One region of the Pseudoalteromonas sp. APC 3358 genome, then DNA from elsewhere that is predicted to be linked to it. Evidence: riboswitches for the same ligand, from Rfam matches in the RefSeq annotation. Region 1 holds a riboswitch; the other holds the start of a gene.

Region 1 (12,278 bases):
ATTATTGTGAATTAAACCATATTTCATGCCAGCTGAGTAATAAAATTGTACCCAGCCTTTATTAGTGGCGTTAACCGCTCACAATATCAGCGACTTCTTTTGCTTTAGGGCTTTTATGACTGAACACTATTTTAAAAACGCCTTGAGTATTACTTCAACTCAATTGGCAAATTTGTCTTTAGCGAGTAACAGTATTTTATTATTTAATGCTAAAACACTTGAGCTTAGTGACTTTAATTTGCCCGATTGCTTAAGCCCATTTGAATTAACTATTATAAACCGCCGTAAAAGCCCGCCAGCTAAGCAAGAGTATTTAGCGACGCGGTTATTGTTAAAACACCTTATTAAAGTAGCGCAGCCGCAACATGCGCACGTGGCGCTTAATAAAATGAGTACCGAATTTGACGAGGCAAGCTCAAAGCTGCAAATACATGTGAGTGGTGATGTTATAAATACCTGTATTTCGCACTCGCATGGTTTAGTTGGGGTCGCGCTAAATTTTGATAAAAGTGAGTTTGGTTTTGATATTGAAAAAGTAAGCCTAAAGCGCCCGTTTGAAAAGCTCGCTAAGCATTTTTATCATAATGATGAAATTACACTTATCACTGAGCCTACTAATACCCAAGCCCAAGCAGATACGTTTTTTAGAATTTGGACATTAAAAGAGTCACTTGCTAAAGCCACCAGCCGCCCTATTGCACAACTACTTAGCCCCAATGTGTTTGACGAATTACATAGTGCAAAGCTGAGTGCTTGCAGTAATAGCGTTACTGTAGCTGATAGCAGTGACAGCAATATTTGTTTTGATGTGAGTGTGGTGCATAAAAAAAGCATCGACTGGCGATGCTTTTTATTAACTGATTTTGTTAAGTAATTTTGTTAAGTAACTTTATTAAGTGACTTTACTAGGTGATTCCCCTTAATAACAGTTACTTACGCAGCAAAATCATTTTCTAATAAACGGCTATGAATAGACTGTACTACGTTATCTGACTCAGTTTGCTCTACTAAAAAGCACAGGTTGTGCTTACTAGCACCGTGGCAAATTAATCGAATGTTAAAGTCTTTTAGTACACTCATTAAGTTCATTTCGTGTTGGCGTAATTGAATCTCAGAGCCAATAAGTGCCACCAATGTTAGGTTGTTTTCTACCGAAACATGGCAAAACTCTGCAAGCTTATCTAGGCATTCTTGATCGAGCTCTGGGCGCGATGCGTTTTGCGCGTTATCAAGGGTTATAGCTACGCTAATTTCTGATGTAGTTACCAAATCTACCGATATATTGTATTCACTTAATAGTGTAAATACGCGTGCTAAAAAGCCGCTTGCTAGTAGCATTTCTGGGCTTTTAAGCGTAAGCAATATTTGGTTTTTACGTTGTGTTACTGCGCGTATACCTGGTTGCTGCGATTTTTCGCGCTCAATCCATGTACCGCCACGCTCTGGCTCGCGGCTAGAACCTACAAACACGTTAATGTGGCTACGGCTTGCTGGTAAAATAGTTGCTGGGTGTAATACTTTTGCGCCAAAGGTTGCCATTTCAGCGGCTTCGTCAAAACTTAAACGTGCAATAGGCGTCGCTTTTGAGCACAAACGCGGGTCGGTGCTAAAAATACCCACTACGTCGGTCCAAATATGCACACTTTTAGCGTTAATTGCTTCAGCTAATAATGCAGCGCTGTAGTCTGAACCACCACGTCCTAGCGTTGTGGTTTGACCGTATTCGTCACTGCCAATAAAGCCCTGAGTCACAATTACTTGAGCGTCTAATAACGGGATTAAATGTTCTTTAGCGGCTTGCGCTGTGGCTGCAACATTAGGCGTTGCTTTACCAAATTGGCTGTCGGTTTTAAGCACCTTGCGCACATCAAAGCGATCGGCATTTAAACCTTGTAAACGCAGCACCTGAGCAAATAAATACGACGACAAACGCTCACCAAAGCTAAGTAGCTCGTCGTGTTGTTTATCGGTTATTAGTGACTCTTGAGCCAATGTTTGAAATGCTTTTAGGGTTTCGTTAAAGCCAACCGCTAAATCGGCATCTAGCGATAACTCATCTAAAATAGTTTGTTGAATAGCAAGCACGCCGTTTATGTGCTCTTGGCGCTCACTAGGAGTAATGCTTGATTTACACAGTGCAACTAAGTGGTTAGTTACGCCGGCACTGGCGCTCACGGCAACAATACGTACGCTTTTATCTGCAACAATAATTTCGCTACAGCGACTCATCGCTTCAAAGTTTGCAACACTTGTTCCGCCAAATTTGGCAACGATGTAATCTGATTTTGCGCTTAACTCTGTTTGAGGCACTGTTTGTGTCGCTGATTGGGTAGTCATTTAGTCTCCTTTCGCGATATCCAAATCGCAATAAAACAAGAAGAACTTGGCAAAGGAATGCTTGAAGATAAGTCCACTGCCAGAAGCTCTCCACCTATATTGGTGACAGTTTTGAGGATTCAGCCCCATAAACCGAAAAACAATGACGACGTACCATTATTTTCCTCGGCGAGTACTTCCCTCCTTAATGATCATCGGCTTTCGTCGCCTAACATTAAGTACCTAAGTATCGCACCTCTTCTGAATGCTTTATTAACCAGTGGCTAATAAAACAAAACCCCACTAAGTAGCGGGGCTTTGAAAGTTATCGTTTAGACGTCTAGCTGTCAAGCATTTAATAATTTATGAGTTAAATAAAACTGCCCATGTAATAAGAGCCCGCATATCCAACCGTGTAACAAATTAATAAATGCAGCGATAAACGCAAGTAGCTCATAAAGGTAAGCGCTTTAACTTTACTCATGGCAATAATACCCGCAGCCGACCCAATGATAAGCATTGAACCGCCCACGCCCGTTGCATAAGTAAACGACAACCAGTGTTGTTGGCTCATTACTATATCGGCTTTTAATAATGCAGCGGTAAGCGGTACGTTATCGACCCCTGCTGATAATATGCCCATTAAGTAGTTTGCGTACTCAGGTGCCATTACCGTGTATAGGTCGGTAAATTTACTCAACATACCAATTTCTTTAAGTGCGCCTACAAGTAAAAGTACACCTACAAAAAACAATAATGTGTCGTATTCTATATCGCGAACAAAATCGATTATGTCTTTGTTAATGTCTTTTTTGCGCATTAAAAATTGCGCTACTAAAAACATCACTGATAAGCCAAACAAGAAGGTTAATAAAGGCGGTACGCTGTAAACTACACTCAGCATAAGTGTGCTCACTACGGTAGATAAAAATATAACAGCAATGGTTATGTCGGTTTTTTCAATGCGGGTTTTACCTGCACTAGCAAACTCAACACGCCCTTTCATACCGATAGACAGTAACGCGGCAAGCAGCATAACGCTTGCAAGTGCTGGCGCTATAAGTAGTAATAAATGAGCAATGGTTACTTTGCCATCTAAAAATATCATTAGTGTGGTTACGTCACCTGTTATAAGCGATACCCCACCTGAGTTAACCCCAAATACAATAAGCGTGGCGTATTTAATAAGCTTTTTAGGTTCAAGTTTTAACGACATAACAACCGCAAGCGATATAAGCGTCGCTGTTACGTTGTCTGAAATCGACGAAAACAAAAACGCAAAACCACCCACCAAAAACATGAGCTTTTTTTCGCTAATACTTTTTGGCATAACGCGGTGCACAATATTTTCTATAAACCCCTTTGAATTTAAATACGCTACAAAGGTCATTGCAGCCATTAAAAACAGCCATAATGAGGCAATTTCTAAAATATTTTCGTTTAGAAGGTGTTGAATCGTATCGGGGCTTTGCCCGTGTAGAGGGTATATAAAAAGAAGAATCCAGCAAAGCGTACCAAAAAACAGCGTGGTTTTAGCTTTATTGACATGGATTATATCTTCTATAACGATCAGTAAAAATGCAATCGCTATCAGGGTTAGAATAATCGAGGAAACCATGGTAGTTAAACAACCTTTGATATAGTTTTAAAGAACACACAAATAACATTCCATTTCATGTGCCTATTTTCGGCGCGAATTTTAGCACTGCCTCTATGCAAAAACTATTATTAAATGGTCTTAAAAACGAATACTATATACAGACAAGGTTAATTAAAAATACGTAATAATGAGTCTTCTAAAAGAACTCAATAATAAAATACTAGGATGTTGTAACCTCTTATGATCCCAGCTAAAAAGCTGCTAAACACCATAACCGAACATTGGGGTGTATTAGAGCTATTATTTAAACGTTTTAAAATGGCTGACTTTAGCCTAAAAGACGTACAAAACGCGATTAAGCAAAAGCAGCCTACGTGGTCAAACGAACGCATTTATAAAGAAACAAATCGCTTGTTAAACCAAGATATTTTAATTCCACTGGCTAAATCTTCTCAGCTTGAAATAAATCGTGCTATTGCCGATTTTGCTACGTTTTTACTGCAAGAAGAGCATTTAGGTTTAGCGCAAGAAATTAGCGTATTAGTCGACGACCTTGCACGTTTAGGTAACCGCCTAGATAACGCTGGCGAAATAGAAGACTTTGACGATTTACGCCGCTACAGCCGCATTATGGATGATCGGGTGCGTAAAATAATGAAGCTATACGCACACAACGAAAACGCAATTTTAAATATTGTTGAACAAGCTAAATCTAATAATGCGGTGCAATCGCTGCAAAAGCGTTATAAAGCGGTAATAGAAGCGTTTGACGAATACATAGAGCCAATGCTTGAAATGGTTGATATTCGCGGTGAATTTCATGCATGTTTTACCCTCATTGAAGAGCAAATAAGTAAGCAAATACTGCACATTGAGCGCTCAGGTAAAGCGTATACCGACAAACGCATGCTGGAGCAATTACGTACCCGTATACTCGAAATGCATTTAGTGGGTCGAGAAAGCTTACGTAAAAGTGCCGACATGCTTATGCCGCTGCGCGAAGAGTTACGCCGTAATAACTTAATTACTCGCCAAGCAGCCAAAGTACTTGGGCTTGTGCGCAAAAATGGCGTAGACAACATGCTAAGTGCGGTGCAGCCACATTTTGTGAGCGACGCGCAGCGATATTCGCTTGGTCAGCAACGTCATATTGTGGCTTACATGGCAAGCTTGGTTGAATTTGAACACGAAGAATATCAATTGCCCGATCAACAAGACGTGCCTGCATTTGTTACGCCTAATATTCCTGACTACAACGATGTTAAAACCAGCTTTGCTAAGCGCTTTAATAAAAAACGCAAAAAGCCGCAGCCCTTGCTGCAATTTTTAGACGAAAGCTACCCAAATCTCGATGCCGACGAAATGCTATTCTTGTATCAAAAATTAGTCAGCGACAGCGATATTAAAATAATTCAAAGCGATGAAAAAGCCCGCGTAAAAATTGCCGGTCAGCACTTTTCTTTATATCCATTTAATTCAGAGCCTCAGCCAGATTCAAAGGCAGGTAAATAAACCATGACACACATAAACTTAGACGAGCTAACCCACCTACAAGCCATTAATAAAAAATTAGTAGCGGGTTATCACATTTGCGAGCAAGACAACGTAATGTGGCAAGAGCTTGACCAACACATAGAAGACTACACCGCCCTATTTACCGCTTTAGGTAACGATTTAAAACGCGACAGCCGTGGCTTTTATTATTTTGGTAGCGACGAAAGCACACCCAATATGGGCAAAATATCTCGCGCTATCGCGCTCACTATTTACATTTTAATTGAGCACTACGCCAATACGGGTAAAGATCCAATGCGCGCATTGTTTGACGACGTAAACGATTTAGAGCTTATGCAAACGCTGGTGCAAATTAACAAACATTTGTTTGATCAGCTTGAGATATTTTCAGGATCTGATTTGCGCAAAGACGTTTACCTGCGCATGGTACGCTTAGGTTTAGCCCGTGAAGTAGAAGGCGGCTTTATGCTACAAGCGCCAATTCACCGCTATATAGATGCACTCATGGAAGTAAACGAAGAAACCTATTTAGGAGAGGACGAGGAATGAAAAATCTATACGGACTAAGTAAACTCGCCCTACTTAACACCGCAGGCTATGCAAAATGTGTGATCCCGCTTGATAAAAGCAGCTCTATTTGCGCGCCCAATAACACAGGTAAAAGCTCGGTTATTAACGCCCTGCAGTTTCCGCTTATTAACGATTTGCGCTTAACAGAATGGGACGGACACGATTTAGATGAAACCCGAAAGTTTTATTTTTCATCCGATCAGTCGTACATTTTACTCGAAGCTAACTTGCCTCATGGCTCGGTAGTGATTGGCGTGGCAGGGCTTGGTAAAATTGCCGGTTACGCGCATCAGTACTTTTGTTACCAAGGAAAGCTTGATTTAGAGCAGTACACGCAAGGTAAAACTATTATTAAATTTACCAAGCTGTTCAACCATTTAAAATCGCTTAACTACAACCCTATTGAGCTTAAAGCACAAGAGCTAAACGCACTACTGACTGGCGGTGCAACGCCTTTTGACGGCGACATTAACCTAAAAATGATCCCGCTTAATAATGTCCAAGACTCCTCTATTTATAAAGAAATATTTAGACGTATTCTTAACTTACACAAATTAGGCGCAAGCGACGTAAAACGCTTTATGCTCCGCGTGTTTGAACGCCATATGTCGAACTCTAAGGTCGACTTTTATGAAGTATGGCGTCGCTCGTTTGATAAAGTAAATCGCTCAAAACGCGAATTAAAAGCCCTTGAGTCAATGCAAGAGCCAATAGCCGCGCTTGAATCAATGCTTGAAAACCAAACCGTGCTTAAAGGTAAATTAGCCGCGTATGCGCCTAAAATTGACCAAGCACTGATTGATTTTGATACCTATCAAGAATCGCAACTTAATGAGTTGGGCATTGCGCTTGAAGATATAGAGCACGAAAAACACGAGTTTGAGCAAAAGCAAAGCCTATACGTACAGCAATCGCGCGACATAGAGCGCAGACAAACTCAAATTGAGCAGTGGTTTTTAGATTACAATGCGCTTAAAAGCGAGTTTGAACTAGTAAATAAAGCCACGCTTAAAACCAGCCTGACTCAGTTAAAACAAGATTACGAGTCACTTTCGCACTCTATAACCAGCGCACAAGGGCAAAGCCTACATACGCTTGACTACCGCATTAGCGAAACACAAAAACAAATTAAGAGCTTAAAGCTGCAACTTAAAAACCTTGAATTTAATTTGTTTACCCGCATGCGCGAAGACCTCTCGTTAAAAGAAGTAGAAGAAATATCGCGGATTTTAAACCCAGATATTCTCTCGTTTGCAACCACCACTAATGGCGATATAACCATTGATGACGAAGATGCGTTTGGTGAATTTTTATCGCTACTTAGCGAAAACGTTAAAGGCGGCGTATTAACGCTGCCAGGTGCGAGCATTAAGCTTAAAAAGCTCTCGCCTGTGCAAATGCAAAGCGGCGAAAACAAAGAGCAATTAACCGCTCAGCTCAGTGCACTTGAGCATTCACTTAAAGAGTTTAAGCAACAGCGCGATGTTGCAGCAAACGTTGCCGACAAGCAAAAAGAAAAAGACGCGTTATACGATGAGCTTATGAGCGCTGAGAGCGCCCTAAAACGCTTAGAGCAGTTTGAAGTAATGCAGCAGTCGGTTGAAGCGCAAGCTATGCTAAAAGAGCAGTTATTAGCTGAGCGCGAACAAGTTGACGACTACCTGCAAGATATTCAAAAAAATAGTGGCTCAATTGCCGATCGTCGCTCGTTAATTAAATCGAAACAAGAGCAAATTAATCGCCAAACTGAGCGCCTGCGCCAAGTTAAGAGCGAGCGAATTGATCACACGCTTGATTTATACAGTGGTAAAGTAACCCCGTATATGATTGATATTACGGTCGACTTTGATAACTTAAGCGACCTTGTTCATCATTTTAATAAAGACTGCCAAGAGCTGCGTAATTTTGACATAAACGTACGCAACACCTATTTGCATGTATATAACGCGGGTATTACTAAATTCGATAACGAAAATGACGAATACACTAAATACCAAAAGCTAATAAGCGCCTTTCATAATATTGATAACGAACGCGACGCTGTTGAGCGCCAAGCACGCGTTGCCCTTACCGAGGTGGCCGCAACTATTAAAGGCTTGCGAGAAGATTTAGACCGCCTTCGCCGCGAAATGAACAGCTTTAATAAAGGCATAAGCCAGCACCGTATTTCAAATCTGCAAGCGTTTAAAATTAACGTCATACCGCGCAAAATGCTGGTTGATAGTATAGATACCATTATCAGCACGTCGCATCAGTTTGAGCAAGGTGACACACTTGATTTACTGAGCCAAGAACCGTACAGCGAAAGTGCGGTAAACGAAGCGAAAGATCACTTAATTAAACTCGCCTCAGATAAAGCGGGTTTAACGCTTACCGATTTATTTGATATTCGATTTGAAGTAGTTAACCGCGCAGGTGAAACAGAGCACTTTGAAAAAATAGATTCGGCGGGTTCAAACGGCACACGTATTACTATTAAGTTATTGTGTGGCATGTTGTTTATTCGTTACTTATTGAGTGACCAGGAACAAAACCTATACCGTATACCTATTTATATAGATGAAGCGGCCGACATTGACCCACAAAATCAAAAAGCAATTATAGAAACCGCACTAAGCTTTGGTTTTGTGCCTATATTTGCTTCAGTTAAGCCACAAATAAGTTGTGACTACATTGTGCCTATTCGCTCGGTAAAAGACGGTGCACAAAACTGGGTAGATGAAAAAGATTGGATTGAAGTTGAACATTAGCTGATGAATCGAGACTAATTAACATAGGTTAATTAGTCGTTCAGCCCTGACAATTAGACTAATATTTAGGACGTTTAAATAATACACATTTAAACTATGTGTGTTATTTTAAATTAATGCATTTTATTGGAGCAAACGTAATGAAAAATATACTTATTGTTGCAGCGCTAGCACTTCTTACAGCCTGTACACAAACCCCAGATTGGGATTACGATAAATCAGCTAACTTTAGTAATTTTAAAACATTTGCTTGGGTAGAAAACGCCAGCCTAACTAAAGACACAAATAACTATCAAATTAATGGCCTAATGGAAAAGCGTGTTCGCACTGCCGTTAATGCAGAATTGAGCCAAACACTAGGTATGAGTTTAGTTGATGCAGCGCAAGCTGATGTACTTGTTAACTATCATGCATCGGTAGATAAAGAGCTTGAAGTAGACAACTTCAATATAAACTACCGCCCGCATTGGGGTTATTGGGGTACTGGTTTTCAACGCGATACAACTGCGCGTGAATACGAAGTAGGCACGCTAATTATTGATATTGTGGATCGTGAATCTAACCAGCTAGTATGGCGCGGCGCAAAAGAAGGTCGATTAAAGAAAAATCAATCGCCAGAAAAGCGTGAAGCATCAATTAACAAAACAGTGAGCGAAATTTTAAGTAACTTCCCGCCGCAAAAGCAGCAGTAAGTTAAAATTAGCTATAATTAAGTTTTGAAAAAGCTCACAGTATGTGAGCTTTTTTGTAGGTGTGTATTTTTGGAACTTTTAAAATAAAGTAATTACGAGCTACGCCCGTCACGTCAGCAAGCTGCACGTCTACAAAATAAACACCGGATTAAACTTTACCTGTAGGCGCTAAGCTTGCTTGCGCGAGAAGCGATAGCTTCTAATCACTTACCTTTACCTAACGCTATATTCAACCTTAAATTACGAGCTGCGCTCGTCACGTCAGCAAGCTGCACGTATGCAAAAAACACCGCGTCAAACTTTACCCGTAGGCGCTAAGCTTGCTTGCGCGAGAAGCGATAGCTTCTAATTACTTATCTTTATGCGCTTACCCTACTCTAAGTTACGATTTATACTTATGCAGTAACTCAAGCGGTATATGACAGTAATCATCAGGGTGATTAGTTAAGCGGTCTTGATGCTCAGGATCGCTTGGCACGTAGTTAGTTAGCAGCTCTACCCCTACCACAATTTTATCGGCATCACTTCGCTGGCTTATATAATTGCTAGCGACCTTTAAATGATCTTGGCTTTTGCTATAAATGGCAGTGCGATATTTAGGGCCTACGTCATCCCCTTGTTTGTTAACGCTATACGGATCAATAATCTCAAAAAAGAAGCCAAACAGCTCGTTTAAGCTAACCGCTTTTGTACTAAATATTACTTTTACACACTCAGCATAACCGTCGTATTCACCTTGTGTATTATCGTTTTTTCCATTAGCCCGCCCTGCTTCAGTACTTATCACACCAGGTAAGTGCTTTAAAAACTCTTGCACGCCCCACAGGCAGCCACCTGCAAAGTAAATAGTATCTTGCTGTTTTATATTCATAATAAATGTGACCAAATTTGTTAGATGCATTAACGTTGCAAATGATTATCAAATGCAGTTTTTAATGAATTAATGTACAATCGCGCCAAAATCGCAGTTGTTTAATTGAATTATTTTATCACGCCTTAAAAGTGTGTTCTGAATTTAATTGTTACCGTAATTGCATATAAAAAATGAGACACACAACATGAAATGGTCACCGCACTTTATACTCCCTGCACTGCTATGCAGCGCGAGCAGTTTTGCCTACGGCGAAGCTATAACTGATAAAACTGAAGCATCACCGGCAATCGAAAAAATAACGGTTGAGGCATCGCCCACTGCAAACACATTACCTGTAGGTACATTTGACTCTCCAGTATCTAATTTAGAGTATGACCCACGTGTTGATTTACAATCACGTAATATGGCTGAAGCGCAAGCCGATGTGACTATACGCGGTGGTATTTTTGAAAATACCGGCTTTAGAGTTGGTAGTGCTACTTTACTTGACCCACAGTCTGGTCATTACTTTGCTGAAATTCCTATTGCACCGCAAATGCTTACCGGCCCTTATATTTTAACAGGCGCAGACAATGCACTTAATGGTGCTAATAGCTCTGTAGGCACTGTATCGTTTGGCTGGAAACCAATTAGCACGGGCGGCAGCGTATCGTTAGGTACTGGTACTAACGATTTTAACTTACAAAGCTTACATGCAGCTGTAAGTATGCCCCTTGAAGGCGCAAAGGATTGGAAGCTTGGTTTTGAAGGTGAGATTTCTCACTCACAAAGCGATGGCACTATTGATAACGGCGATCACGACTTTACGCGTGCATCGGGTCGCGTTCAATTAGCTGGCGCTGATTCTCAAACAGATTTGTTTTTTGGCTCACAAGATAAGTTTTTTGGTTGGCCAAATTTGTACACTCCATTTGGCGTTAACGAAACAGAAGAGCTAGAAACCCGCTTATTAATGCTAAACCATAAGCAAAGTTATGCGCAGGATAGTAACTTTGAAGTGTCGGCTTATTACCGCACACACGACGATCATTATATTTACTCTCGCGAAAATCCAAGCGCTTTTGAAGCGTTTCACAAAAGTGAAGTTAAGTCGTTAGCGCTATCGGGGCATCATGCTCAAAGCGATGTATTTGCTGTAAATTATTCAGCACAGTTTATTGACGACTCAATTGAATCTACCACGCTTGAAAACAACTTTACCTCACGTAAGTATTATAAATTAAGCGTATTGCCTGAATACAATATGGCGCTTGAGGATAATAAACAACTTACATTTCGTTTAGGTGCTGCGTTTGACGATACAAACGGAGACGACTCTGAACTGTCACTTATTGGTGATATAACGCTTAATACACAAAACAGCAAAGGTTTTGAGCGCACGTTTTATTTATCGTACGCAGAGGCAAGCCAAGTAGCAGGCTATACCGCCATTGGCGGAAGTGATTCAGGCGGGTTATTTAGAAGTAATTACACCCTTGAGCGCGAAACGACTAAAAGCCTAGAGCTAGGTTTATTAGTTGATGAGCAAACTTGGCAACTTAATTCGGCTATTTTTTATCGTAAAGATGACAACTTAACCGATTGGACGTTTAATTTTGACTCAAGCTCTGCGCGCTTTGCAAACCCTGTAGATATAAATACAACGGGCATTGAGTTCTTAGCAACTAAACACTTTGAAACAACCGAAATTGTAGCGAGTTACACCTACCTTCATAAATCAGAAAATTACGGTGCGGCAGATATTGACGCTAGTTTTTACGCATTAAACTTTCCTGATCACCGCCTAACACTCGGCGCAGTGTGGAATCCTACTGATATATTGCAGTTTAGAATAGATAACGAGTGGCGCAAACAGCACGAAAATGCGCTGCGCGGTAGTGACGACGATGCTTTATTTACCCATTTAACGTTAAAAATTACGCCGCCAATGCTAAAAAACTTATTTATTACTTTAGCAGCAG
Region 2 (12,278 bases), on a different contig from region 1:
CTTTACACATACCCACAGAGGTAATAAGCCAGTATCAAACGATAAGTATATTTTAACATCGTGGGTATTGTTTAACCGTGCAGAACAAATATATGGTGCGCCAAAGAGTTAGCGCACCAAAATCAGTATTATTTAACCGAGCAGTTCATCAAATAAATTAAACAACTGATCTAGCTCTTCAATGGTGTTGTAGTGCATACAACCAATGCGCACTACACCGCCTTTATCAAGCACATCTAATTGCTTGCACAAACCTTGCGCGTAAAAATTACCATCCCACACACAAATATGCTGCTTACCTAAAAATTCTGAAACGGCGCGTGGCTCAAGCCCTTCAAAAATTAAAGCAAAAGTAGGTGTACGCTCATTTAAGCGATCAAAGTCATCAATACCAAACAACTTAATGCGTGGGTAGTTTACCAAGCGCGTTAAAAAGTGCTCACTAAGCGCCATTTCGTGCTGCTTAGTTTTAGCAAAAGCCACGCTTAACTTTTCGCGGCGTGAATGGCTATTATCAAGCTCACTAATCGCCGCAATGTAATCAACAGCAGCAATAAAGCCCGCCATTGCTTCAAAGCTTTGTGTGCCGGTTTCCCAACGACCTGGTGCTACGTCTTTAGCGGGTTCTACTTTATAAGGTGTAAACCCGTCTAAATGTTCTTTTTTACCGTAAACCATACCTAAATGCGGGCCAAAAAACTTATATGCAGAGCAGGCTAAAAAGTCGCAATCAAGCGCTTGCACGTCAACAAGTTCATGCGGTGCGTAATGTACGGCATCAACATAAACAAGTGCGCCTACAGCGTGAGCAAGCTCTACAATACGTTTAATATTATTAATTGAACCTGTGGTATTTGAAGCATACGTTACCGCTACAAGCTTAGTGTTGCTGTTTAATAAGCTTTCAAACTGCGCCATATCTAAGCTGCAATCTGCTTCGTTAATAAGCGCTGTATTTACCTTTACGCCTTTATCTTCTGCAGCTTGTTGCCACGACGATACATTTGAGAAGTGATCAGCATTGGTTACAATTATTTCATCACCAGCCTGCCAGCCACGTGAAATTGCACGGCTAAAGCTAAATGTTAGGCTGGTCATGTTTGGACCAAACACAATTTGTTGTGAGCTAGGTGCATTAAGTAAATCAGCGGCTGCTTGACGCGCATTCGCCATCAACTCAACCGTTTTATCACTTGAAAAAAACGCGCCACCTAAGTTCGAATTATAATGACCTAAATAAGCTGTCATCGCATTAAGCACCGATGTTGGTACCTGCGAGCCACCTGGTCCGTCTAAAAATATTGGCGATTTACCATCAACGTTTTGCATTAATGCAGGAAACTGCTCACGTAATTGCGTTATGTTCATGCTTATTCCTTAAGACGTTAATACAAAACAATCCAGGTAACCTGGTTTGCTAGCATCAATTTTGTTCATAGGTGTTGCGTTATGCCACACTTGACGGTCGTTTATTAATGCAAACATGCCGTCTTTTATTTCCATTTTAAAACAAGGCTCAGCTTGCTTGTTTTCGTATACAAGTAGCTCGCCGCCTTCTAAGTTTTCATGAGAAACGCCGCATATACATACATGGTCAAAACCATCTTGATGCACGCCTTCTGGCGCTGCAGGTGTATCACTGTTAATTGCAAGCATACGGAACTGATGAATTTCAATATCACGCTGTTCATCAATACCGGTAAGTTGGCGAAACTCATTTACAATGCTTTTCATGCCTTCTGACTCAAGTAAACTTTGCTCTAGGTTTTCGTAAGTACGCTCTACATTACCTTGAAAAGTATTAATTGAATCGTCTTGAACAAATGCTTTGGTTTGTTGTAACTTTATTTCACCATTTTGCATTTTAACTACTGAGTAACGACGTTTACGAAAGGCACCATCTGCATATGGATTTGCAGGCAGGTTATCAAAAGAAGGCTTAACCAAATCAATATTTGCTTGGTTAACAAAACGTAGTTGCAGTAAATTCTGGTTGTTTAATGCTGTCATAAAATCTCGCCTAAAATAATGAGAATATTGATGAGGATTTTAATGCATTTTGATAGGAATTTTTGCGCGATTAATTACTTTAAAAGTAACTTAAGACTAGATTTAATACAATAATATAAAAAAAGAAGCATGAACTATCTAATATTTATTTTAGCCAATAAAAAACCCGCCTAAGCGGGTTTTTAAACAAACTCTAAAAATTATACAGCTTGTTGAATAATCACGTTGTCTGCTTTTTTAGTGTAAGCAGGCATACGGTGGAAGTTCAAGTAACGGTATGTATCTGACGCCGTTGCATTGATCTTCGCAGCATATTCTTGGTACTCAGCAACTGTTGGTAATTTACCAATGATTGCAGCAATTGCAGCAAGCTCAGATGATGCTAAGAATACGTTTGCGCCATTACCTAAACGGTTAGGGAAGTTACGTGTAGAGGTAGACACAACCGTTGCTTTATCTGCAACACGTGCTTGGTTACCCATACATAGTGAACAACCTGGAGTTTCGATACGTGCGCCAACACGACCAAAAATACCGTAGTAACCTTCTTCTGTAAGTTGGTCTTTGTCCATCTTAGTAGGTGGAGCAACCCAAAGCTGAGTCGGAAGTTGACCTTTAAAGCCATCAAGCAACTTACCAGCAGCACGGAAGTGACCAATGTTAGTCATACAAGAACCGATGAATACTTCATCAATTTTCTCGCCAGCAACATCAGAAAGAAGACGCGCATCATCTGGGTCATTTGGAGCACAAAGAACAGGTTCTTTAATCTCAGCTAAATCAATTTCAACGATATGCTTGTACTCTGCATCAGCGTCAGCTTCCATTAGTTCTGGGTTAGCTAACCAATCTTGCATTGCAGTAATACGACGTTCAATCGTACGTACATCGCCGTAACCTTCAGAAATCATCCACTTAAGCATAACAATGTTTGACTCAAGGTATTCAGAGATAGACTCTTTAGATAACTTAACAGTACAACCTGCTGCCGAACGCTCTGCAGATGCATCTGATAATTCAAACGCTTGCTCAACAGTTAGGTGCTCAACGCCTTCAATTTCTAGTACGCGACCAGAGAATTCGTTAATTTTACCTTTTTTCTCAACTGTTAATAAACCTTGTTTGATACCGTAGTAAGGGATTGCATGAACAAGGTCACGTAGAGTGATACCTGGTTGCATTTCGCCTTTAAAACGAACCAAAATAGATTCTGGCATATCAAGCGGCATAACACCGGTTGCTGCTGCGAATGCTACTGCACCCGAACCTGCTGGGAATGAAATACCTAATGGGAAACGTGTATGTGAATCACCACCAGTACCTACGGTATCTGGTAATAACATACGGTTTAACCACGAGTGAATAATACCATCACCTGGACGAAGTGAAACACCGCCACGGTTCATGATGAAATCAGGAAGCGTATGGTGAGTGCTTACATCGATAGGCTTAGGATAAGCTGATGTATGACAGAAAGACTGCATTGTTAAATCTGCAGAGAAACCTAAACATGCTAGATCTTTAAGTTCATCACGTGTCATAGGACCTGTTGTATCTTGTGAACCAACAGTTGTCATTTTAGGCTCACAGTACTGACCTGGGCGAATACCTGCAACGTTACATGCTTTACCAACCATTTTTTGCGCTAGTGTGAAGCCTTTATCAGAAACTTCTGTTGCTGTTGGTACTTTAAATGTATCAGTTGCGCCTAAGCCAAGAGATGTACGCGCTTTATCAGTTAAACCACGACCGATGATTAGTGGAATACGACCACCAGCACGAACTTCATCTAAAATCACATCAGATTTAAGCTCAAAAGTAGAAATCACTTTATCAGTACCATGTTGCTTAACAACACCTTCGTACGGATAAATGTCGATTTGCTCGCCCATGTTGAGTTCATCAACATTTAATTCGATTGGTAATGCGCCTGAATCTTCCATTGTGTTGAAGAAGATTGGAGCAATTTTATTACCTAAACATACACCGCCAACACGCTTGTTTGGTACGAATGGGATATCATCGCCCATAAACCAAAGTACAGAGTTAGTTGCAGACTTACGAGAAGAACCCGTACCAACAACATCACCTACGTAAGCAAGTGGTAAACCTTTAGTTTTTAATTCTTCAATCTGAGTAATTGGACCAACTTCGCCCGCTTTATCAGGTGTAATACCATCGCGTTCAATTTTTAGCATTGCTAAAGCATGAAGTGGGATATCTGGACGAGACCATGCATCTGGTGCAGGAGACAAGTCATCAGTATTTGTTTCGCCAGTTACTTTAAATACAGTAACTGAGATCTTTTCAGCAACAGCTGGCTTATTAGTAAACCATTCTGCATTTGCCCAAGACTCAATAATTTGCTTAGCGAATGTATTACCTGCTTTTGCTTTTTCTTCTACATCGTAGAACGCATCAAACATAAGTAATGTATTTGAAAGGCCTTTAACTACGATTGGTGCAAGTGTTTCGTCATCAAGTAGGTCAATCATTGGTGCGATATTGTAACCGCCCAACATTGTACCTAATAATTCTGCCGCTTTTTCTTTAGAAACAAGTGGAGAATTAGTTTCACCTTTAGCTACAGCTGCTAAGAAGCCCGCTTTAATGTAAGCAGCATCATCAACACCTGCTGGTATACGCTGAATGAACAAATCTAAAATGAATTCTTCTTCACCTGCAGGTGGAGTTTTGATTAATTCAATAAGATCAGCAGTTTGCTGAGCATCTAATGGCGCTGGTACGATACCTAACGCGGCACGTTCTTCTACGTGTTTACGATATTCTTGTAGCACAATATTGCCCTCTTGGTGACGTGAAAGTATCCGGTAGCGCTTCAAGCGCAAATAAGTTACCCAATACTTATAGTATTCTAACGCGTAATTATAAAGCTTTTATGGATAGATGAAAATCCATCCAGTTACGCAACTGATTATACCGATTATAAATACTATGAATAGTGGTTGTAGTAAAAACTATTTTCATGAATACTTGTTAAGTAAGAATCATTACCATTAACCAATATTAATTTATTACAGGCATAAAAAAACCCAGCACTTGGCTGGGTTTTTATTACAAACTATTTAATTAACGTAAAACTTTAACGTTTTTGATAGTTTTGATATGCGCTTCTACACGACGGTTTTCTGCGTTTGCAGCTTTAGTGTTTGCATCATTTTTAAGACGCTCTTCACCTAAACCAACTGTAGTAATACGGTCTTTAGCAATGCCATCAGAAACTAATTGCTTAGCTACTGCATCAGCACGTTTTTTAGATAACCATTTGTTGTAAGTTGCTTTACCTACAGAAGAAGTGTGACCTTCTAAAAGTACTGTTGTATCTGGGTACTCTTTTAAGAATGCAGATACTTTTTCAATATCGTTTAAGTACTGAGTAGATACTGCTGAAGCATTGTTAGGGAAAGTCACTAATAAGCTTACAGTTACTTCTTTATCTTCATATAAAGTACAACCAGTGCCATCAACTGCATCAGTCATAGGTGTGTTAGCACACTTATCATCTGCATCAGGAATGTTGTCGTTGTCGCTATCTGTAGGAGCTACAGCTACTTCAATTACCTTAGGCTCTGGAGCTGGTTTAACTGGCTCTACAGGAGCTGAATTTTGGCCAAATAAGTAGTTAATACCAATTTTAGCGCCTACATCTGTGTAACCACGGTCAAGACCTTGGTATACAGCTGTTTCAGCATTTACAAATAAGCCATCTGTAATGAAATGTTGGTAACCAACACCTGCATTTAAGAATGTGTTGTCATCTACTACGTCCATTTCTTTAATACCGAAAAGACCGTAGAAAGGACCACCATTTAAATGGTAAAGAGCATCAATACCGTAACGCTCGCCATCAATACTGTTGCGGTTGCCAGCAACTTTATCAAAAGCATTAAAATCCATATCTGCATATTCAAGACGTGCGCTCCAGTAATCACTGAAACGGTAACCGGCTTCAACACCCCAGCCAGTTGATTCATTTACGTCAAGACCAGCTTGAGCACGCATGTTTTTCCAAGATGCGTCATAGTAGTCGCCAAATGCGCCAATGTAGAAACCTTCTTCTTTATCAGCAGCGAATGTAGATGCGCTAGTTGCAGCCAACGCGATTGCAATTGTAAGTGATTTTAATTTCATTGTTTTCTTCCCATTTGAACAATTTTAAATTGTAGCTAATCGATACTAGCTCAATCAGTTTTATATAGACTAACTGAGCCTTTGTTAATCAATACTTAACGAAAAATAAAGTTTATAACTTTTTTCTATGCCCAGTCACAACACACATCCACTTACTATAGGCGAAATTAAAACTTTATTGAAAAATAAATATAGTAGTTTTTTGTAAATTAGTACTTAGCAAGGAATGTAAGAGCAATTAAATTAAATGCACTTATAAATGTAAATGCAAAGAAACATTGCTTGGCTTTAATTCGGCGCATAATACCACCAGAATTAACATTCCCCTAGATATATGCGCATGTTTGATTAAAAAATGACTCTTTTTAATCATGTGGTTATATTTAAAGTTAAGAGTTAAGTACCACAAAAAGTCTGGTAATCATTCTCATTTATCGGCGTAGTTTGAAATTCTGATAATTTTTCACTGTCAGAATATGGGTTACTGGCTATTTTTATAAAGCGCTGTAGCAACTCACTAGACCCAGTAGCGTTATATTGTGCAATTATTTCTTCGATCACATGATTACGCGGTATTACACGAGGATTTGCAGCTCTCATTACTTCATAACTATTATCGTCGGTTAAGCCTACCCACTTAGCTCTCCATTCAATTAGCGACTCTGGTATTACTACTTCTTCTTTTAAGGATTCAGTAAGCGCATCGAAAGTATTGATGTAGTCGAGCTGGTTATCTTTTAATAGTGTTAACAACTCTGCGATTAACTCGCCGCTACTATTACAAGATTCATTTAAACCCAGTTTTTGTGCCCACATAGCCGTAAATTCAGTATTAAACTGCTCAGCAAAACTATTAATAAATGGCGTCATTAATGAAACCGCTTGCTCGTCATCATCGCTAATAAGTGGTATTAAACTCTCAGCTAAACGAGCACAGTTCCAGTTAGCTATATTAGGTTGATTACCAAATGCATACCGACCTTGTTTGTCGATAGAGCTAAATACGGTATCAAAGTCAAAGCTATTCATCATGGCACACGGGCCGTAATCAATGGTTTCTCCGCTTACTAGCGTATTATCGGTATTCATTACTCCGTGAATAAAGCCAACACGCATCCAGCTCACAACTAGCTTAACTTGGTTTTTAATCACAGCGCCTAAAAATGCTAAATAACGCTGCGATCCTGTATCGGTTATTTCTGGGTAGTGTCGCTCTATAGCTAAATCGGCTAAATTTTTAAGCCCTTCCACATCGCCTTGCGTCGCTAAATATTGAAACGAGCCAACACGAATATGGCTCGTTGCTAAACGAGTCACTATGGCGCCTGCTTGTGGTGGATTGCGATAAACCGTTTCACCACTACCAACAACCGCTAAGCAGCGTGTGGTTTTAATGCCTAGTGCATGCATTGCCTCGCTCATTACGTATTCACGAATAGCAGGACCAAGAGCACAACGTCCATCTCCCCCTCTTGAGTAAGGAGTAGCACCAGAGCCTTTTAATTGAATATCCCACAACTGGTTTTTATCATCATTAATAGCGCCCAATAAATGCGCTCGCCCATCGCCTAAACGTGGTGAAAAATGCCCAAATTGGTGCCCAGAGTAACCAAGTGCTACCGCAGGAATCGCTTGTTTCTCGTTACCGCTAAAAGTGCTAGCACGCAAATCAGCTGCAACGTTAATATTAAACTCTTTTGCTAAGCTCTCGTTCCACAGCAATAACTGAGGAGAGGCAACACTTGCAGGGAAATCTTCTATCGCAAAGTTTTCCGTAATGTCTGTGTATCTTGGCACTAATTTCATGGTAATTCCTATTATTGCTGACTTATACCAACACGGTTGTCACCAACGCCATAAGCAACAATTAAACTTAACTCTTGCATACTTAAGCCGCTTTGCTTTTGCATTTCATTAAAAAAAGCTTGGGCAGCACTCAGTGATTTTTTAGTTTGTAAGCCGCCGTCTATAATTTTATGAGCACGTAAGTAATTCTCTACATCGCGTGATAGTAAAAAAGTATCTTTACCAAGTGCTCGTAGCGCATAAGGCCCTGTATTTCCGCCTAAACGCGAACCATGTTTTTTTAAATACGCCCATAAACCAATAATATCGTCTGCTGGCCAATTAGCGACAAACTGGCTAAAACTGCCATGTTCCCCTGCTATTTCGTGGATCATGTAAGCATTTTCGGTAATTGTTTTTACTTTTTTATAGTTACGAACAATTCGCTCATCCGTTGCTTTTTGTTCCAGCATATCAGGTGGCATCATTAATAACTTATCAACGCTAAAATCCCAAAAAACCTCTCTAAAGCCTGGCCACTTATTATTAATGACTGACCAGTAAAAGCCGCTTTGAAATACTTTTCGAGTAAATTCCTCAAGCCAATCGTCGTCACTTAATGTGCTTAGTTGTTTTTTAGATAGCGGTTTTGCAAGTAATAACTTAAGCATTTTTTCGGAGCCTTTTCGCTCTACCGCTCGCTTATAAATATCGCTAAATTTTTCCATACTAATTAAATACCTCACTACTTATATTGCTAGTGTACGAGAAAAGCACCCAATACGTAACCACTCCCATTATGGATGAATGAATATGCATTTAGTCGCTTGACACCTAGACGGCTAAAATGCTTTAATCGCCGTAATTACCCTATTTAAATTGCACAGGTTTGTAAGTTTTTACTCTACAAACAGGTGTAAAGGGCTAGAAGAGGTGCGTTATTCAGGTAGCGTATGTTAGGAGCGCAAACTCCAGTGAGCATACGTGAGGGGAATTAACGCCGAGAAGTAACCACTTTTGCGAGGTGTTTATTTCGGGCGACTAGGTTGAACCCTAGCGACTGTCACCAATAGCTGCTTATAAAAGCAGCTTGTTAGTTTGGTGGAGAGCTTCTGGTCTTAAATATTAAGGCCGTGCGCCCTATTATTTTAAGCCCATTCGCTCTTCGAATTATTAGTTCGAACGACGTTAATGCGGCTCCTTCCATAAAGCTTTTTAACTCTTCGAATAATACCAATTACATTAAATTAGTTATCGCTAAAATGATCACGTTTTTAATAAAATTGGTACAAATTATAAGTTCGTGAGAGATGATCAACAACTTCAATTTAAACGACTACTCACTGTGGACCGCGCTCGTTACGCCATTTGATCAACACGGCGATGTTGACTACAACACGTTAACTAAGTTGGTTAGCGATCAAGAAGCGGCACATAACGGTATTTTGCTACTTGGCAGTACGGGCGAAGGTTTAGCACTAACGCTAAAAGAACAACAAGCCATTGTTGAGCACGTATGCCAGCTAAAACCAACAGTACCACTCATGGTAGCTGTGGGCGGTAGTAACTTAAAGCAACAAATTGAGTGGGTTAACTACTGTAATACACTCCCAATTCATAGCTTTTTACTTGGCTCACCGCTTTATGCAAAGCCTGGCGCTATAGGTCAAACTCATTGGTTTGAAAGCCTACTAAATGCAAGCGCTCACCCATGTATGCTTTATAACGTACCCGGTCGAAGCGCTGTTAGCATCCCAGCGGCAACAATTCAAAACTTACAAAACAATAAAAATTTATGGGCGTTAAAAGAAGCGAGCGGCAGTATTGCTCAGTTTGAAGCTTACCGCCAAGCGGCGCCTAATTTAGCTATTTTTAGTGGCGACGATGCGCTAATGCCTTATTTTGCTCAAGCTGGCGCAAAAGGTTTGGTGTCGGTAGCTGCAAATGCATGGCCCGCACAAACTCACGAGTTTGTTAAGCGCAGTTTAAGTGGTCAACACCCTAATTTATTTGCCCAGTGGTCAAGCGCTATTAATAGCCTATTTGCTGTTGCAAACCCTATTCCCGTAAAGGTATTGATGCATTTGCAAGGTCGCTTAAGCAGCCCGCAACTTCGTCCACCTTTAACACACCTTGAGTTAACTCAAACCGATTGCATCACAACTGCAAACAACACCATTTTATCTTGGCATTAAATACAGGTTTTTATAATGAGCTGGTTAGAACTATTAAATAATTTAGAATCGGGCGCAGTACGCGCAGCATCACAAAACGAAAGCGGCCAATGGCAAGCTAACGTAGAAGTAAAACAAGGCATTTTGGATGCCTTTAAAAATGGCACTAATACTGAGTTTGCAGGCGGCTTTGTTGATAAACATAACTTAGCTCCACAAGAATTTAGTACTGATGATGGCGTGCGTATGGTGCCGGGTGGCTCTAGTGTTCGCCGTGGTGCTTATGTTGCTAAAGGCACGATTATTATGCCACCAGCGTATGTAAACATTGGCGCATATATCGACGAAGGCACAATGGTAGATAGCCACGCATTAGTTGGCTCGTGTGCACAAGTAGGTAAAAACGTACATTTAAGTGCTGCAGTACAGCTTGGTGGTGTACTTGAGCCAATTGGTGCAAGCCCAGTAGTTGTAGAAGACGACGCCTTTATTGGCGCTGGCTGTATTATTGTTGAAGGCGTAGTCATTAAAAAAGGCGCAGTACTTGCCCCAGGCGTGCGTTTATCAGCAACTATTCCGGTATACGACTGCGTAAACGAGCGCCAACTTGATAAAGGCGAGCCAATCCCTGAGTACGCTATTGTAATACCAGGCTCTCGCCCTGCTTCAAACGAATGGGCGCGCGAGCAAGGCTTAAGCATGTCGTGTGCGTTAATTGTTAAATACCGCGATGAGAAAAGCGATGCATCGTTATTGCTTGAAGAGGTTTTACGATAATGAGTTTTTTGAGCACGCCTATCAAAGCTGCTGTAAATACAATTACACAACAACTTGATACACCTTTTTTTGTTTACGACTTAGATAAACTAAACACGCACCTTACGCGTTTAGTTGCGCAAACCGACGTAAAACTATGGTACGCCGTAAAGGCAAACCCATTGTCTAAAATTATTCAAAGCTTAGACAACGCTGGTTTTAATTTTGACGTAGCAAGTAAAGGTGAGCTTGAGCAGGTACTCGCACAAGGTATTAGCTCACAGCGCGTGCTCAACACAGGCCCTGCAAAAAGCCCTAAACAAATTAAACACTTTATTGAGCGCGGCGTGCGTATATTCGTAGCCGAAAGCCTCAATCAAGTACGTTGGTTAAACCAACAAGCACAATTACAAAATACGCAGTTACAAGTATTACTGCGTGTACAATTACGTTGGCCTGAAGGTGAAAAAAACCCACTGGGCGGCGACAGCCTTACGCCGTTTGGTTTAGGTTGTGATGAGTGGCAAGCACTCAATGTAACCGACTACCCTGCACTTAAGTTTGACGGCTTACATATTTTTCAGTGGGGCAACATGCTTAGCACGCAAAAGCTAAGCGAATTGTGGTCACAAATGATTGCACCACTTAGCCAACTTGCCAGCGATTTAAATATTAGCCTTAAAATTCTCGATTTAGGTGGCGGCTTAGGTATTCCTTATACACAAAGCGAAACAACACTTGATTGGGATGACTTAATAGCTGCACTCGCTAAAATTAAAAATGATGCGGGCGTAGAAGAGCTATGGATGGAACTTGGTCGTTATGCTGTTGGCGAATGTGGTCATTACGCAAACCCAGTAATAGAGCGCAAACAAAACTATAATCAACAGCAAGTCATTTTAAGCGGCGGTATAAATCACTTATTACGCCCTGCTGTTACCAGACAAGATTTTCCTGCTGCGTTACTGCGTGAATCCAGTGCTAAAACTCAAGCGGTCACTTTATACGGCCCACTTTGTACAGCGCTTGATTGCTTGGGTGAACATAACCTGCCAAGCGATTTAAATGAGCACGACTGGCTAGTGTTTAGCCAATGCGGTGCTTACGGATTTACCGAAAGTATGCCGTATTTTTTATGCCATGAGCTCGCCGGCGAGTACACATTGCAAAACGGTGAACTTACCTGTGTTCGCCAAGCCGAAAATGCCAGCCACTACTTAAGGTAATAAGCATGAGTAATACAACACACATCAGCCAAGAGAACATTGTAGTAGGGGAAGTTGCAAACGGCTTACCGCTTACAATTCCGGTGTATCGTTTAAAAGGCGATGGCACAGGGCCTAGTGTTTATGTTCAGGCCAATATGCATGGCGCTGAAGTGCAAGGTAACGCAGTTATTTT

What was found. A riboswitch is a leader RNA that binds a small molecule or an ion and turns the genes downstream of it on or off. The one in region 1 is predicted to bind lysine.
Region 2: linked by a shared signal. The riboswitch ahead of dapA (4-hydroxy-tetrahydrodipicolinate synthase) and the one ahead of lysC (lysine-sensitive aspartokinase 3) in region 1 are both predicted to bind lysine.

The regions. Positions count from the first base shown of each region.
Region 1 is NZ_JASDCE010000004.1:201,898-214,175, forward strand. Features, by position in the region: gene QL995_RS08210 (4'-phosphopantetheinyl transferase superfamily protein) at 116-874, shown strand; gene lysC (lysine-sensitive aspartokinase 3) at 934-2,337, opposite strand; lysine riboswitch at 2,413-2,585, opposite strand; gene nhaD (sodium:proton antiporter NhaD) at 2,687-3,934, opposite strand; gene QL995_RS08225 (hypothetical protein) at 4,157-5,428, shown strand; gene QL995_RS08230 (hypothetical protein) at 5,432-5,980, shown strand; gene QL995_RS08235 (ATPase) at 5,977-8,751, shown strand; gene QL995_RS08240 (DUF4136 domain-containing protein) at 8,892-9,443, shown strand; gene QL995_RS08245 (peptide-methionine (S)-S-oxide reductase) at 9,826-10,314, opposite strand; gene QL995_RS08250 (TonB-dependent receptor) at 10,502-12,278, shown strand, end outside.
Region 2 is NZ_JASDCE010000006.1:96,417-108,694, forward strand. Features, by position in the region: gene QL995_RS11280 (2OG-Fe(II) oxygenase) at 1-112, shown strand, start outside; gene QL995_RS11285 (cysteine desulfurase-like protein) at 133-1,368, opposite strand; gene QL995_RS11290 (2OG-Fe dioxygenase family protein) at 1,378-2,010, opposite strand; gene acnB (bifunctional aconitate hydratase 2/2-methylisocitrate dehydratase) at 2,211-4,808, opposite strand; gene QL995_RS11300 (OmpA family protein) at 5,101-6,162, opposite strand; gene QL995_RS11305 (protein adenylyltransferase SelO family protein) at 6,559-7,968, opposite strand; gene QL995_RS11310 (DNA-3-methyladenine glycosylase I) at 7,980-8,675, opposite strand; lysine riboswitch at 8,868-9,067, shown strand; gene dapA (4-hydroxy-tetrahydrodipicolinate synthase) at 9,258-10,142, shown strand; gene QL995_RS11320 (2,3,4,5-tetrahydropyridine-2,6-dicarboxylate N-succinyltransferase) at 10,158-10,898, shown strand; gene QL995_RS11325 (PLP-dependent decarboxylase) at 10,898-12,103, shown strand; gene QL995_RS11330 (succinylglutamate desuccinylase/aspartoacylase family protein) at 12,109-12,278, shown strand, end outside.